2 regions of the Streptomyces sp. NPDC051578 genome follow, and region 1 is predicted to be linked to the other one. Evidence: riboswitches for the same ligand, from Rfam matches in the RefSeq annotation. Region 1 holds a riboswitch; the other holds the start of a gene.

The links. A riboswitch is a leader RNA that binds a small molecule or an ion and turns the genes downstream of it on or off. The one in region 1 is predicted to bind cyclic di-AMP.
Positions count from the first base shown of each region.
Region 2: another riboswitch for cyclic di-AMP. It lies ahead of ACIA6C_RS31025 (M23 family metallopeptidase); the one in region 1 lies ahead of ACIA6C_RS26180 (transglycosylase family protein).

Region 1 is NZ_JBITDH010000007.1:213,268-220,739, reverse strand. Features, by position in the region: gene ACIA6C_RS26210 (phenylacetate--CoA ligase family protein) at 1-628, opposite strand, end outside; gene ACIA6C_RS26205 (hypothetical protein) at 867-1,139, shown strand; gene ACIA6C_RS26200 (exopolyphosphatase) at 1,296-2,267, opposite strand; gene ACIA6C_RS26195 (DUF501 domain-containing protein) at 2,264-2,803, opposite strand; gene ACIA6C_RS26190 (septum formation initiator family protein) at 2,844-3,332, opposite strand; gene eno (phosphopyruvate hydratase) at 3,455-4,750, opposite strand; gene ACIA6C_RS26180 (transglycosylase family protein) at 5,023-5,739, opposite strand; cyclic di-AMP (ydaO/yuaA leader) riboswitch at 5,743-5,914, opposite strand; gene ACIA6C_RS26175 (transglycosylase family protein) at 6,191-7,243, opposite strand; gene ACIA6C_RS26170 (cytochrome P450) at 7,358-7,472, opposite strand, start outside.
Region 2 is NZ_JBITDH010000013.1:16,105-23,576, reverse strand. Features, by position in the region: gene ACIA6C_RS31025 (M23 family metallopeptidase) at 158-955, opposite strand; cyclic di-AMP (ydaO/yuaA leader) riboswitch at 968-1,125, opposite strand; gene ACIA6C_RS31020 (M16 family metallopeptidase) at 1,325-2,692, opposite strand; gene ACIA6C_RS31015 (pitrilysin family protein) at 2,713-4,059, opposite strand; gene ACIA6C_RS31010 (DNA topoisomerase IV subunit A) at 4,380-6,836, shown strand; gene ACIA6C_RS31005 (restriction endonuclease) at 6,937-7,472, shown strand, end outside.

The DNA.
Region 1 (7,472 bases):
GCGACCGACCTTGGGTGCGCAGCACCGGCAGCGCCAGGCCGCACGCGCAGCTGCCGGAGTCGGTCTCGACCAGGTCACCGGTGCGGTAGCGCAGCAGCGGCCGGCCGTCCAGATCGAGGGTGGTGACGACGAGTTCGCCGCGGTCCGGGCTGCCGTCGATCAGCCGAGTCCCCGAGTCGTCCAGCAGTTCCAGGACGTAGCTCTGGGTCTGTAGGTGCAGCGAGCCCTCCTCGCAGCTGAGGGCGGTGGTCCCGGTCTCGGACGAGCCATACGCGGCCACGTACGCCGTCGCGCCGGTGAGCCGCTCCATATGGCGCAGGAAGCTCGGGCCGGTCTGCTCGGCCATCAGCAACAGCGTCTTGAACCGCGGCACGGCCGCGCCCTGGCGCCGGGCGAACTGGATCAGCTCCAGCAGCCGGGAGGGCGGCCCGACGAAGACGTTCGCCTTCAGGTCCTCGACCAGCCGCAGAACCCGGCTGTAGTCGCCGGTGATGTTGTCGACCCAGGGGCGCAGCGACATCACGCCCAGGTACTCCAGCACCTTCTCGAACTGGTAGGCGGCCGGCGCGAAGGGAGCGTTGATGAGGATCATCGCCACGTCGCCGGGGCTCACGATCTGGCCCCACATTTCGCCGATTTGACCGTGTTGACCACCAGATCGTCCACGGCCTTGGGCGCGGCGATCGGGTTGCCGGTCGTCCCCGACGACTCGTAGTAGTGCACGAACTCGTTGAGCTGCCGGGTAAAGGCCCCCTGCCCCAACCTGCTCGGCAGAGGCTTCTCCAGGAGCGGCAGGGACGGGAGGACCTCGTCGCACCGAGCCAGCGTAGGCGAGCACCATGGCCATCTGCAGGAGTGTCTTCAGCTTGCCGCTGACCTGGTCGGCCCGAGCCCCGGGCGAGCGCTACCAGAACACCGACGACATCGTCGCCGCGCGGGGGCGCACGGTCGCCGGCATCTTCATCGAGGAAGGCGAGCCTGCCACGCGATCGAGAAGGGCCGTTCCAGCAACCATGAGCGAGTCGGTGACGCGGATCAACGCCAGCAGCACGGCCCGCACCGATCGACGACCCGCGGACCGTGGGAGTCCCCCTGGGGCTTTCCAGGACTTCCGGCTGCATGAACAGGCACGAGCGTGAAACACCCGAAAGACCATTACTGCATGTCAGCACCCCGTGATCGGCCAGCCCTGCAGGTCACAACGCTGGCTGGTCTCTTCCGCGGCATCTGAGTCCGGCACGACGACGGCGCCCCGGTCGGCTCACCGGGGCGCCGCGGCTCCGCGCGTCGGGGGGTCAGGACCGGCGGTTCGCCGTCCCCGCCGCTTCCGCGGCGGCGAACGCGATGCCGTCGAGGATGTCGTGCTCCGAGACGACCACCTCCGAGGCGCCGACCCGCTCCATGATCGCGAGGAGGACCAGGGCGCCCGCGCCGATGACGTCGACCCGGCCCGGGTGGATCACCGCGATGGCCTCGCGTTCGGCGTGCGTGGAGGTCAGCATCCGCTCGGCGACCTCGCGGACCTTCTCGTAGGGGATCCGGGAGTGGTGGATCGCCGACGAGTCGTACTCGGGCAGGCCCAGCGCGATCGCGGCGACGGTGGTCACCGAGCCGGCGAGTCCCACCAGGGTGCGGGCCCGGCCCAGCGGCACGGTCTGCGAGGCGAGGTCGAGGGCGGCTTCGACGTCGGCCCGTATGGCGGCGACCTGCGCCCCGGTCGGCGGGTCGGCGACGACGCCGTCCACCACCAGGTGCCGTTCGGTCATCCGGACGCAGCCCACGTCCACGGAACGGGCCGCCTCGACGTGCTCCGAGCCGACCACGAACTCGGTGGAGCCGCCGCCGATGTCCACGACCAGGAACGGCCGCTCCAGGTCGGTGCGGCCCGTGAGTTCCTTGGTGGCGCCGTTGAAGGAGAACTCCGCCTCCTGGTCGCCGGTGATCACCTCGGGCTCCACACCCAGGATGTCCAGCACGCCCTGGACGAACTCCGCGCGGTTCTCGGCGTCCCGCGAGGCCGACGTGGCCACGAAACGCACCCGCTCGGCGCCCAGCTCCTCGATCACCGCCGCGTACGCGCGGCAGGCCGCGAACGTGCGCTCCAGCGCCTCCGGGGCCAGCCGGCCCGTCTCGTCCACGCCCTGGCCGAGCCGGACGATGGTCATCCGGCGGTCGAGCTCCACGAGGTCACCCGTCGCCGGGTCGCAGTCGGCGACCAGCAGGCGGATGGAGTTCGTACCGCAGTCGATGCCCGCGACCCGGATCACTGCGACGACTCCTTCTCCCCGGTGCACGGCGTGACGCAGGGCCCCTTGGACCACCACTCGGGCAGCATCGCCAGCGCCTCGTCGCCGAACGGGTTCACCCCGGGCCCGGCCGCCAGCGAGTGGCCGACCAGGACGTGCAGGCACTTCACCCGGTCCGGCATGCCACCGGCGCTCGGGAAGCCCTGGAGCACCTCGATGGCGTCGCGGCGGGTGATGTAGTCCTCGTGCGCGGCCCGGTAGGCGGCGGCCAGCTCCGGGTCCTCGGCGAGCCGCGCCTGCATCTCCCTCATCACGCCGTTGGCCTCCAGCGTGCCGATGGCTCCGGCGGCGCGCGGGCAGGTCAGGTAGTACAGCGTCGGGAAGGGGGTGCCGTCGGGGAGCCGGGGCGCGGTCTCCACGACGTCCGGCTGCCCGCAGGGGCAGCGGTGGGCGATGGCGCGCAGGCCGCGCGGCGGGCGGCCGAGCTGCTGCTCGAACGCCTCGATGTCCGCGGCGGTCGGCTCGGTTCGGTCGGTCTGGGGCGGGGGCGTCTGCATGCCTGGAGTGCGTCTCTTCGTTTCGTGTGGGTGGTCTGGGTCAGTCGCCGGGCCGGTCGGCCTTGTCGACGCCGTCCCAGACGTTCGAGTACCAGGGCCGGTCGGAACCGGCCTGCCCGGTGCGGCGGTGCTCGGCGGCCTCGGCCCCGGGGTCGTTCATGATGTAGCCGATCTCGCCCGGGCGCAGGAAGTGCAGGTGCTTGCGCGCCTGCTGCTCGGCGTAGGCCGGGTCCTGCCAGCGGGCCTTCTCGTCGCGCAACTGTTCGAGGCGTTTGCGCGCGCCGTCGGCGGCCCGCTGCTGGTCCGCGATCTCCGAGCGCTGGGACACGTACTGGCGCATCGGATAGGCGAGGGCGACGACCAGCGTACAGAGGACGAGCACCAGCAGCGCCGCCCGGCCGGTGAGCCGGCTGCGGCGGACCTGGCGGCGCGACTGCGAGCGGTAGACGTGGGCGGCGGTCCGCTCACCGAGTTGCTTGAGCCTCGTCGCGGTCGAGAAGGTGGAGAACCGATCCCGGTTCCCGGCCATGGCCCCGCCTCCCCTTCACCCGCAGTACGCAATACGTCCCCGCACACGGTACGGGACCGAGTGCGGGGACGTACGGAGGCAAGAGGGTAATTACCCCTCGCCATCACACCTGCCTGCTGTGCCTACTGGTCCGCGGGACGGAACCGCGGGAACGCCGAGCGGCCCGCGTAGACGGCGGCGTCGTCGAGGATCTCCTCGATGCGCAGCAGCTGGTTGTACTTGGCGACACGGTCCGAGCGGGCCGGGGCGCCGGTCTTGATCTGGCCGCAGTTCACCGCGACCGCGAGGTCGGCGATGGTGACGTCCTCGGTTTCGCCGGAGCGGTGCGACATCATGCACTTGAAGCCGTTGCGCTGCGCCATCTCGACGGCGTCCAGCGTCTCGGTCAGCGAACCGATCTGGTTGACCTTGACGAGCAGGGCGTTCGCGGAGCCCTCCTCGATGCCGCGGGCCAGGCGCTCCGGGTTGGTGACGAAGAGGTCGTCGCCGACGATCTGGACCTTGGAGCCCAGGCGGTCGGTGACGGTCTTCCAGCCGGCCCAGTCGTCCTCGAACAGCGGGTCCTCGATGGAGACGAGCGGGTACGCCTCGACGAGCTCGGCGTAGTACTCGGTCATCTCGGCGGCCGAGCGGGACTGGCCCTCGAACTCGTACTTGCCGTCCTTGTAGAACTCGGACGCGGCGACGTCGAGCGCGAGCGCGATGTCCTTGCCCGGGGTGTAGCCGGCCTGCTTGATGGCCTCGACGATGAGGTCGAGCGCGGCGCGGTTGGACTCCAGGTTCGGGGCGAAGCCGCCCTCGTCGCCCAGGCCGGTGGACAGGCCCTTGGTGTGCAGGACCTTCTTGAGGGTGTGGTAGACCTCCGCGCCCCAGCGCAGCGCCTCGGAGAAGGACTCCGCGCCGATCGGGGCGATCATGAACTCCTGGATGTCGACGTTGGAGTCGGCGTGCGACCCACCGTTGAGGATGTTCATCATCGGGACGGGCAGCAGGTGCGCGTTCGGGCCGCCGAGGTAGCGGAAGAGCGGCAGGTCCGAGGCCTCGGACGCGGCGTGCGCGACGGCGAGGGAGACGCCGAGGATGGCGTTGGCGCCGAGGGAGGCCTTGTTGTCGGTGGCGTCCAGGTCGAACATGGCCTGGTCGATCAGCCGCTGCTCGGTGGCGTCGTAGCCGACGAGCTCCGGGCCGATCTGCTCGATGACGGCGAGGACGGCCTTCTCGACACCCTTGCCCATGTAACGGTTGGGGTCACCGTCACGGAGCTCGATGGCCTCGAATGCACCGGTGGAGGCGCCGGACGGGACTGCAGCACGGCCGGTGCTGCCATCGTCGAGGCCCACCTCGACCTCGACCGTGGGGTTGCCTCGGGAGTCCAGGATTTCCCGGGCTACGACGACGTCGATGGACGGCACGAGCATCTCCTTCTGGGATGTGACGCTGGGTGTGCGGTGGCGGGTGGCCGTGGGACGGCCCTGCCGACTAGAGCCTAACCGGCTCCGGGCACTGGACCGGCCGACCGCCCGGGTCCTGGGACGAAAAACCGGCCGGACACCCGTTTTCCAGGACAAAGGGTGCGCCGATCGGCCCGCTCCGGGTCCGGTTGCGGGCCGGGCCCGCACGCGCACGCACCACCGCCCGGCGCGTGGGGGGACGCGCCGGGCGGTGGTCGGAATCGGTGTTACCCGATGGTTCAGCCGAGCTTCAGCTTCTGGCCCGGGAAGATCAGGTCGGCGTCGGAGACGGTGTCCTTGTTGAGCTCGAACAGCTTCTCCCAGCCGCCCTTGACGCCGTTCACCTGGGCGATGGTGCCCAGGGTGTCGCCCTCCTTGACCTCGTACGAGCCGTTGCCCGCCTTCGGGGCCTCGGTCTTCGGCGCGGCCTTCGGGGCCGGGGCGGCCTCGGAGCGCTCGGAGCGGGTGACCGGGGCCTCGGGCCGCTTGGTCTCCTTCTTCGGCGCCGGCGCGGCCTTGGTCTCGGTCTTCGGCTTCGGCTTGGGCGCCTCGGCCGCGCCGCCGCCGCTGTACGAGGAGTTCGACAGGCCCACGCCACAGGACGGCCACGCGCCCTTGCCCTGGCTCTTGAGGACCTTCTCGGCGACGGCTATCTGCTGGGACTTCGAGGCCTGGTTGGCCTGGGCGGCGTACGCCTTGCCGCCGTAGGCGGCCCAGGTGGAGGACGAGAACTGCAGGCCGCCGTAGTAACCGTTGCCGGTGTTGATGGCCCAGTTGCCGCCTGACTCGCAGGCTGCGACGCGGTCCCACTCGGAGGCGGTCGCGGCGCTGGCGGAGCCGGCCGCCATGAGCGGCGCGGCGACGGCGACACCGGCGACACCGGCGAGCGTGACGATGCGGGTGGTCCGCTCAATGGCCGTGGCGCGGCGGTGCTTGCCCTTGCCGGAAAGCAGCATGGAGTTTCTCCTCACCGACGCCTGCGAGGTGAGCTGTCGGGTTCGGGCGAGTGAGTTGCCCGGCCGCGCGACCAGCGCGCGGCTTAACCCCTAGCCGGTTCCCCGGCCGTCTCTCAACGGCCGTTCCCGGCGCCTACCTTGGTTCCCCCGCTCCTGCCTTCGGCGCTTTACGCGACGACTGTTCTCTCCGTCCGCCGGCAGGATTCGGCGATGCGGTCGAAGAGGCTCGCGGTGGCGAGCGATTCAGAAGGTAGACAGGTCTCTCCCCGATGTTCAACGAGGGACATCGGGGAGAAATCGACCTGCTTGCGTTCCGCTTAAGGGCGTTTTCGCAGGTGAGGGCGGGGTTTGCGGGAGCTTCGGTACGAGACACGCCAGTTGACCGGAAGAGACGCATGTCTCACTTGCGGATAACGGGCATTCAGCTCTTTACGGCCGTCCGAAGTGCCCGTTATTTCTTGGTTAGATCCAGATTCTGACCGGGCTTGATGAGGTCGGCGTCGCTGCCGATGACCTGCTCGTTGGCCTTGTAGAGCGCGTTCCAGCCCCCCTTGAGCCCCTGGGCGTCCGCGATGGCGGTCAGGCTGTCGCCCGCCTTCACCGTGTACGTGGGGTCCGACGCGGCGTCAGGCGCCGCCGCGGGCGTCTCGACCGCGGCCGGGCCGCGGTGCTTGCCGCCGCCCTCCGTCACGGAGTCGGCCGCGGGTGCGTTCGGCGCGGCGGAGGGGGTCCCGGTCGCCGGGGCGGCGGGCGTGGAGGGCGCCCCGGAGGGGGACGGCGTGGTGGGGGTCGCGGAGGTGCCCGGGGTGGCGGGGGCGCCCGGGAGGGTCGGGGTCGCGGGGGCGGTGGCGTTCGGGTCGCCCGGCAGCGTCGGCGTCGGCGTCGCGGGGTCCGGGTCGGGCATGACGGGCAGCCCGCTGTTGGGCGCGAGCGGCGCGATGGGCAGCGTGAACGGCGCCGTGGCGGCCGGACCCGGGGCGGCGGGCGCCGGGGCGGCCGGGGTGGGCGCGCCGAAGTCGGTGGCGGGGTCGGCCGAGCCGGTGCCCGGCACCGCGTCGGGGCGCGAGGGGCTGGGGGCGACCTGCCGCGGGGAGCCGAGGGCGCCGGGGTCGACGTCGGCGGCGGGGCCGTCCTTGACGAGACCGGACGACGCCGCGCACAGCGGCCACGCCTGGGGGCCCTGCGAGGCGAGCACCCGCTCGCCGACGGCTATCTGCTGGGACCGGCTGGCGAGGTCGGGGCGCTTGGCGAATTCGAGCCCGCCGGCGTTGTTCCACTGCTCCTGCGTGAACTGGAGCCCGCCGTAGGCCCCGCTGCCGGAGTTGGCGCTCCAGGTACCGCCGCTCTCGCAATCGGCGACGCTGTCCCAGGTGGACGTGTCCGCTGCCGAGGCGCTGGTGGCCGCGAGCAGCGGCAGTGCCAGCGCGGAGCCCGTGACTCCGGCGGTTACGACCAGGGCGGGTACCTGGCGGGGGCGTCTGTGGCGGCCGTTCCCGGAACGCATGTAGTACACCTTTCGCATAACGGCTGGGTAACGGCAGAACCTAGCCGCCTTCGAACGCATGTCACAAGTTCGGCCGGGAACTGACTCCGGGTCAGGCGGCGCCCACGCCGGCCCTCACGTGTTTCGGGGTGTGAAGCGGACCGGAAGGGTGCGCAGGCCACGCATGATCAGTCCGCCGCGCCAGCGCAGGTCCGCAGGCGGAACAGCCAGTTCCAGATCTGGCAGACGC
Region 2 (7,472 bases), on a different contig from region 1:
AATACGAAACATTTGCCGAGTGCGGACGGGCCGGCGGGCGGGCGGGCGGAGAAGCGTGGCGGGAGGCGGGCGACCGGAGGCGGCGTCGGGCGATGGGGATACGCGCGAGGCCCCGGCTCGGTGAGCCGGGGCCTCGGACGCAGCGGAGCGGGTGCGGTCAGACGCTGACGCCGTGCGAGCGCAGGTACGCCACCGGATCGATGTCCGTGCCGTACGTTGCGCCGGTACGGGCCTCGAAGTGCAGGTGCGGGCCGCTGGAGTTGCCCGTGGAGCCGGACAGGCCGATCTGCTGGCCCGGGGTGACCTGCTCGCCGACGGAGACGCTCAGCGAGGACATGTGCCCGTACTGGGTGTAGGTGCCGTCGTTGTGCCTGATGACCACGTTGTTGCCGTACGCGCCACCCCAGCCGGCCTCTACGACGGTGCCCGCGCCCACGGCGTGGACGGTGGTGCCGGAGGCGGCGTGGAAGTCGATGCCCGTGTGGCTGCCGGAGGACCACATGCCGCCGCCCGCCTTGTACTGCGTGCTGACGTACGAGCCGTCGACCGGGGCCACGAAGGTGTTGAGGCGCTTGCGTTCCTCCTCGCGGGCCGCCCGCTCGGCGGCGTCACGCTCGGCCTTGGCCTTGGCCTCCGCGAGGCGCTTGGCCTCGGCGGCGCGGGTCTTGGCCTCGGCTTCGGCCTGCGCCTTGGCCGCGGCGGCCTCGGCGGCGCGGTTCTGGGACTCGGCCTGGGTCTGGATCTCGTTCTGGAGGTCCTCGGCGACGACCACGGCGCCGAGACCGGTGTCCTCGATCGAGGGGGCCGCCGCCTTGTCCGCGGCGAACGCGGGGCCGGCGAGGGTGCCGACGACGCCGGTGGTGGCGAGGGCGGCTATGCCGGCGTAACCGGCGGTCTTGCGGCTCAGACGACTGGAACCACGGTGCTTACCGGCGGCACGACTGCCAAACGCCATGAAGGGTTTGATCCTTTCCTTCCCTCTCGCCTACCGGGTTAGCTGACGGGTTCGGAGCAGGAAGGTCTCCTACGGGCCCCTCTTGCGAGGTGTCCGATTCACCCCAGGGACGCATGTGGGTCCCCGGCTCCCCAGGCTCGCGCCTGACGGGGACTCGGCGATCGCTGTCCGGTGCCGCGGGTGCGGCGGGCACAACTGACGGACAGCACGGCCGACGCTAGGCGGATCATCAGTCAATCTCCAAACAGACACGCGCTTTTGTTACCTACGCCACACCACATACGATCAACCACACCACCAAACAGACAAAAAGGGACTCCGGCGGACAAGCCGCCGGAGTCCCGTTCACCAATCAGGTGCCCGCTCCCGTCAGTTGGTGACGACGGTGACCTCGCCGATCCCGAGGGCCCGGACCGGCTCCTCGATCTGCGCCGCGTCCCCGACCAGGACCGTGACCAGCCGGTCCACCGGGAACGCGGCGACGGCCGCCGAAGTGGCCTCCACCGTGCCCGTCGCGGCGAGCTGCGCGTACAACCGCGCCTGGTAGTCGTCCGGCAGCTCCTGCTCGACCTGGTCGGCCAGGGTGCCCGCGATCGAGGCCGCCGTCTCGAACTTCAGCGGGGCCACGCCCACCAGGTTCTGTACCGCGACGTCCCGTTCGGCGTCGGTCAGGCCGCCCTCCGCGAGGGTGCGCAGCACCGTCCAGAGGTCGTCCAGCGCCGGGCCGGTGTTGGGCGTGTCCACCGAGCCGCTGATGGCGAGCATCGAGGCGCCCTTGCCGTCGGCGGTCGAACGCAGCACCTGGGCGAAGGCGCGCACGCCGTAGGTGTACCCCTTCTCCTCGCGCAGCACCTTGTCCAGGCGGGAGGTGAGGGTTCCGCCCAGGCAGTACGTGCCGAGCACCTGGGCCGCCCAGACACGGTCGTGCCGGTCGGGGCCGATGCGGCCGATGAGCAGCTGCGTCTGGACCGCGCCGGGCCGGTCCACGATGACCACGCGGCCGGTGTCGTCGGCGGTCACCGGGGGCACGGGCAGCGGCTCGGCGCTGCCGCCGGTCCAGCCGCCCAGGGTGTCCGCGAGGACCGCGTCGAGGTCGATGCCGGTCAGGTCTCCGACGACCACCGCGGTGGCGGTGGAGGGGCGCACGTGGGCCTCGTAGAAGGCGCGTACGGCTGCGGAGTCGATCCGGGCCACCGTCTCCTCGGTGCCCTGGCGGGGCCGGGACATCCGCAGGGTGCCCGGGAAGAGCTCCTTGGAGAGCTCCTTCGCGGCGCGGCGCTGCGGGTTGGCCAGCTCGTGCGGGATCTCGTCGAGCCGGTTGCGCACCAGCCGGTCGACCTCGCCGTCGGCGAAGGCGGGGGCGCGCAGCGCCTCGGCGACCAGGCCGAGGGCCTTGGCGAGGCGGGAGGCCGGGACCTCCAGGGAGACCCGGACGCCCGGGTGGTCGGCGTGCGCGTCGAGCGTGGCGCCGCAGCGCTCCAGCTCGGCGGCGAACTCCTCGGCGGAGTGCTTGTCGGTGCCCTCCGACAGGGCGCGGGCCATGATGGTGGCCACGCCGTCCAGGCCCTCGGGCTCCGCGTCCAGCGGGGCGGCGAGGTTGATCTCGACGGCGATCACCTGCTGGCCGGGGCGGTGGCACCGCAGCACGGTCAGGCCGTTGGGCAGCGAGCCGCGCTCGGGGGCCGGGAAGGCCCAGGGCTTGGCCTCGCCGGCCTGCGGCTGCGGGTGGAGGGTCATCGTGACGGCTGCGGTGTCGCTCACTGCTCCGCCCCTTCGTTCTCGGTCTCGTCGGTCTCGTCGGACTCCGCAGAGAGCGGCTCGTACACGAGCACCGCGCGGTTGTCGGGGCGCAGCCGGGCCGCGGCCACGGCCTGCACTTCCTCGGCGGTGACGTCGAGGACGCGCTGGACGGCGGTCAGGGCGAGCTGCGGGTCGCCGAACAGCACCGCGTAGCGGCACAGTTCGTCGGCGCGCCCGGCCACCGTGCTCAGCCGGTCCAGCCACTCGCGCTCCAGCTGCGCCTGCGCGCGCTCCATCTCCTCGGCCGTCGGACCCTCGGCGGCGAACCGCGCGAGTTCCTCGTCGACCGCCGCCTCGATGGCGGGCACCTCGACCCCGCTGGAGGTCTTCACGTCCAGCCAGCCCAGGGAGGGCGCCCCTGCGAGCCGCAGCAGGCCGAAGCCGGCCGCGACGGCGCTCTGGTCGCGCCGGACCAGGCGGTTGTGGAGGCGGGAGGACTCTCCGCCGCCCAGGATGGTCAGCGCCACGTCGGCGGCGTCGCACTCGCGGGTGCCGTCGTGCGGAAGCCGGTAGGCGGCCATCAGCGCGCGGGCCGGGACCTCCTCGACGATCTCCTCGCGGAGCTGGCCGCCCATGACCTCGGGCAGCGAGCCGTCGCGCGGAGGCTGCTTGCCGTCGTGCGCGGGGATGGTCCCGAAGTACTTCTCGATCCAGGCGAGCGTCTGCTGCGGGTCGATGTCGCCGACCACCGACAGGACGGCGTTGTTGGGCGCGTAGTACGTACGGAAGAACGTACGGGCGTCCTCCAGGGACGCGGCGTCCAGGTCGGCCATGGAGCCGATCGGCGTGTGGTGGTACGGGTGGCCCTCCGGGTAGGCGAGGGCGGTCAGCTTCTCGAACGCCGTGCCGTACGGGACGTTGTCGTACCGCTGGCGGCGCTCGTTCTTGACGACGTCGCGCTGGTTCTCCATGGACTCGTCGTCCAGGGCGGCCAGCAGCGAGCCCATGCGGTCCGCCTCCAGCCACAGCGCGAGCTCCAGCTGGTGGGCGGGCATCGTCTCGAAGTAGTTGGTGCGCTCGAAGCTGGTGGTGCCGTTGAGCGAACCGCCGGCGCCCTGGACGAGCTCGAAGTGCCCGTTGCCCGGTACGCTCGCCGAGCCCTGGAACATCAGGTGCTCGAAGAGGTGAGCCAGACCGGTCCGCCCCTTGACTTCGTGGCGGGAGCCGACGTCGTACCAGAGGCAGACGGCGGCGACCGGAGTCAGGTGATCCTCGGAAAGCACCACGCGCAGGCCGTTGGCCAGCCGGTGCTCGGTCGCTGTCAGGCCGCCGGAGCCGGCCTGAGCTGTGGCCGTGTGACCCATGGGCATGTGGTCCCTTCGATCGCGATGCAGAGATTTCTGTCAGACCTGCCACTGTATGCAAGCGCGTCGGCAACCGGAGAAGTTCCCGGCTTCCCTCCCCGGGCTCCTGCCCGGGGGGACCCCAGGGTCGGAGTCGGCGTTGTCGGTGCCACGGGCCACAATGGTCCGCGTCGACGTCGACACCGGGCGAAACCGGCCGGATCCCCGGCCGGACCGTAGGCCGGACCGGCAGACTTCGGTACGAACCCGTCAGACCAGACCGCCAGACCAGACCGTCAGACCCCGAGTACACCCTTTCTTGGTTAAGGAGCCGCGCAGCGATGGCCCGCCGCAGCACGAAGACCCCGCCGCCGGAGGATTTCGAGGAGAAGATCCTCGACATCGACGTCGTCGACGAAATGCAGGGCTCCTTCCTCGAGTACGCGTACTCGGTGATCTACTCCCGTGCCCTGCCGGACGCCCGCGACGGCATGAAGCCCGTGCACCGGCGCATCGTCTACCAGATGAACGAGATGGGCCTGCGCCCCGACCGCGGGTACGTCAAGTGCGCCCGCGTCGTGGGCGAGGTCATGGGCAAGCTGCACCCGCACGGCGACGCGTCGATCTACGACGCCCTCGTACGCATGGCGCAGCCGTTCTCGATGCGGCTGCCGCTCGTCGACGGCCACGGCAACTTCGGTTCGCTCGGCAACGACGACCCGCCGGCCGCGATGCGTTACACCGAGTGCAAGATGGCCGACGCCACGTCACTGATGACGGAGTCGATCGACGAGGACACCGTCGACTTCGCCGCCAACTACGACGGCCAGGAGCGCGAGCCGGTCGCCCTGCCCGCCGCGTACCCGAACCTGCTGGTCAACGGCGCGTCCGGGATCGCGGTCGGCATGGCCACCAACATGCCGCCGCACAACCTCGGCGAGGTCATCGCGGCCGCCCGGCACTTGATCCGCTACCCGCAGGCGGACCTGGAGGCGCTGATGCGCTTCGTGCCGGGTCCCGACCTGCCGACCGGCGGACGGATCGTGGGCCTGTCCGGCATCAAGGACGCCTACGAGAACGGCCGCGGGACGTTCAAGATCCGCGCGACGGTGGCCGTGGAGAACGTGACCGCCCGCCGCAAGGGCCTGGTCGTCACCGAACTGCCCTTCACGGTCGGTCCCGAGAAGGTCATCGCGAAGATCAAGGACCTCGTCGGTTCGAAGAAGCTCCAGGGCATCGCCGACGTCAAGGACCTCACCGACCGCTCGCACGGCCTGCGCCTGGTCATCGAGATCAAGAACGGCTTCCACCCGGAAGCCGTACTGGAACAGCTCTACAAGCTGACGCCGATGGAGGAGTCCTTCGGCATCAACAACGTCGCGCTGGTCGACGGGCAGCCGCTGACGCTGGGCCTCAAGGAGCTGCTGGAGGTCTACCTCGACCACCGCTTCGAGGTCGTCCGGCGGCGCAGCGAGTTCCGCCGGGGCAAGCGGCGCGACCGCCTGCACCTGGTCGAGGGCCTGCTGGTGGCCCTCATCGACATCGACGAGGTCATCCGGATCATCCGGGACAGCGACAACTCGGCCCAGGCCAAGGAACGGCTGATCGAGCGGTTCTCCCTGAGCGAGATCCAGACGCAGTACATCCTGGACACCCCGCTGCGCCGGCTCACCCGCTTCGACCGGATCGAGTTGGAGTCCGAGCGCGACCGGCTGACCGGCGAGATCGACGAGCTGACCGGGATCCTGGAGTCCGACAGCGAGCTGCGCAAGCTGGTCTCCTCCGAACTGGCCGCGGTCGCGAAGAAGTTCTCCACCGAACGGCGTACGGTCCTGCTGGAGTCGGGTGCCGCGCCGGTCGGGGCGGTTCCGCTGGAGGTCGCGGACGACCCCTGCCGGGTGCTGCTGTCCTCGACGGGCCTGCTGGCGCGTACGGTGACCGCCGAACCGCTGCCGCTGGAGGAGGGCGGGCCCCGCGCCAAGCACGACCTGATCGTCTCGCAGGTCACCGCCACGGCCCGGGCCGAGGTCGGCGTGGTCACCTCCTACGGGCGGCTGCTGCGGCTGTCGGTGATCGACCTGCCGCAGCTGCCGGACACCCACACCGCGCCGAACCTGGCGGGGGGCGCCCCGGTCGCCGAGTTCCTGTCGGGCCTGGAGGCGGACGAGCAGGTGATCTGCCTGCTCTCGCTGGACGAGTCCTCGCAGGGCCTGGCGCTGGGCACCGAGCAGGGCGTGGTCAAGCGGGTCGTGCCGGACTACCCGGCGAACAAGGACGAGCTGGAGGTCATCACCCTCAAGGAGGGCGACCGGATCGTCGGAGCGGTCGAGCTGAGCACGGGCGAGGAGGACCTGGTCTTCATCACCGACGACGCCCAGCTGCTGCGCTACCCGGCGGGGCAGGTGCGTCCGCAGGGCCGCCCGGCGGGCGGCATGGCGGGCATCAAGCTCTCCGAGGGCGCCAAGGTGATCCACTTCTCGGCGGTGGACCCGGGCCGCGAAGCCATGGTGTTCACGGTGGCGGGCTCCCACGGGACGCTGGACGACTCGGTGCTGTCCGGGAAGCTGACCCCGTTCGACCAGTACCCGCGCAAGGGCAGGGCCACCGGCGGCGTGCGCTGCCAGCGGTTCCTCAAGGGCGAGGACGTGCTGACGCTCGCCTGGGCGGGCAACGCCCCGGTCCGCGCGGCGACGGCCACCGGCGCCCCGGCCGATCTGCCGGCGGTCGACCCGCGCCGGGACGGCTCGGGCACCGCCCTGCCTTCCGCCGTCGCGGCGTTGGCGGGGGGCGCGCTGTAGCGGAAGCAGTCGGTTCGGGTGGTACGGACGGGGGACGTACCACCCGAATGCCGACTAGTGTTTTCCCGTTGGTGCTTGTGGTGGGGGCGGGGGAATGCTGATGAGCCGTCAGTCGGGTGGGATGATCGGGGACTGGGCGGAGGCTCAGCGCAGGCAGCAACGGACACAGTTGATCCAGCAGCGCGAGGCCGAGCGCCGACGGCGGGCTTGGGACCGGGACGTGAGCCGGGGCCAACGCGAACAGCAGGCCGCCTACCGGCAACGCCGTGAAGCCGAGGCGCGGAGCCGCACAGAGTGCATAGAGGCCGAGGTCGCGGCGCTGCAGAACCTGCTGGCGCAGGGCTGCCGGGCGACTGCCTTCCGTATGGCCTCGCTGGTGCGGAGCGAGGTGCTCGAACCCTTCCGTCCGGGTCCCTTGGCCCACCCGGTGGCGATGCCTCGCATCGAGCAGTTCCAGCAGCAGAGCAGCGGCATGGCGCTGGGCTCCTACCGGCGGGTGCAGGCGGAGCGCGAGGAGCAGGCCCGGTACGTGCGGGCCCGGCAGAAGGCCCAGTCGGCAGAGACCCGGCGTCAGCAGCAACTGGCAGAGAACCGCCAGCAGTACGAGCGGTGGGCGGCCGCGCAGCTCGCCGCGAT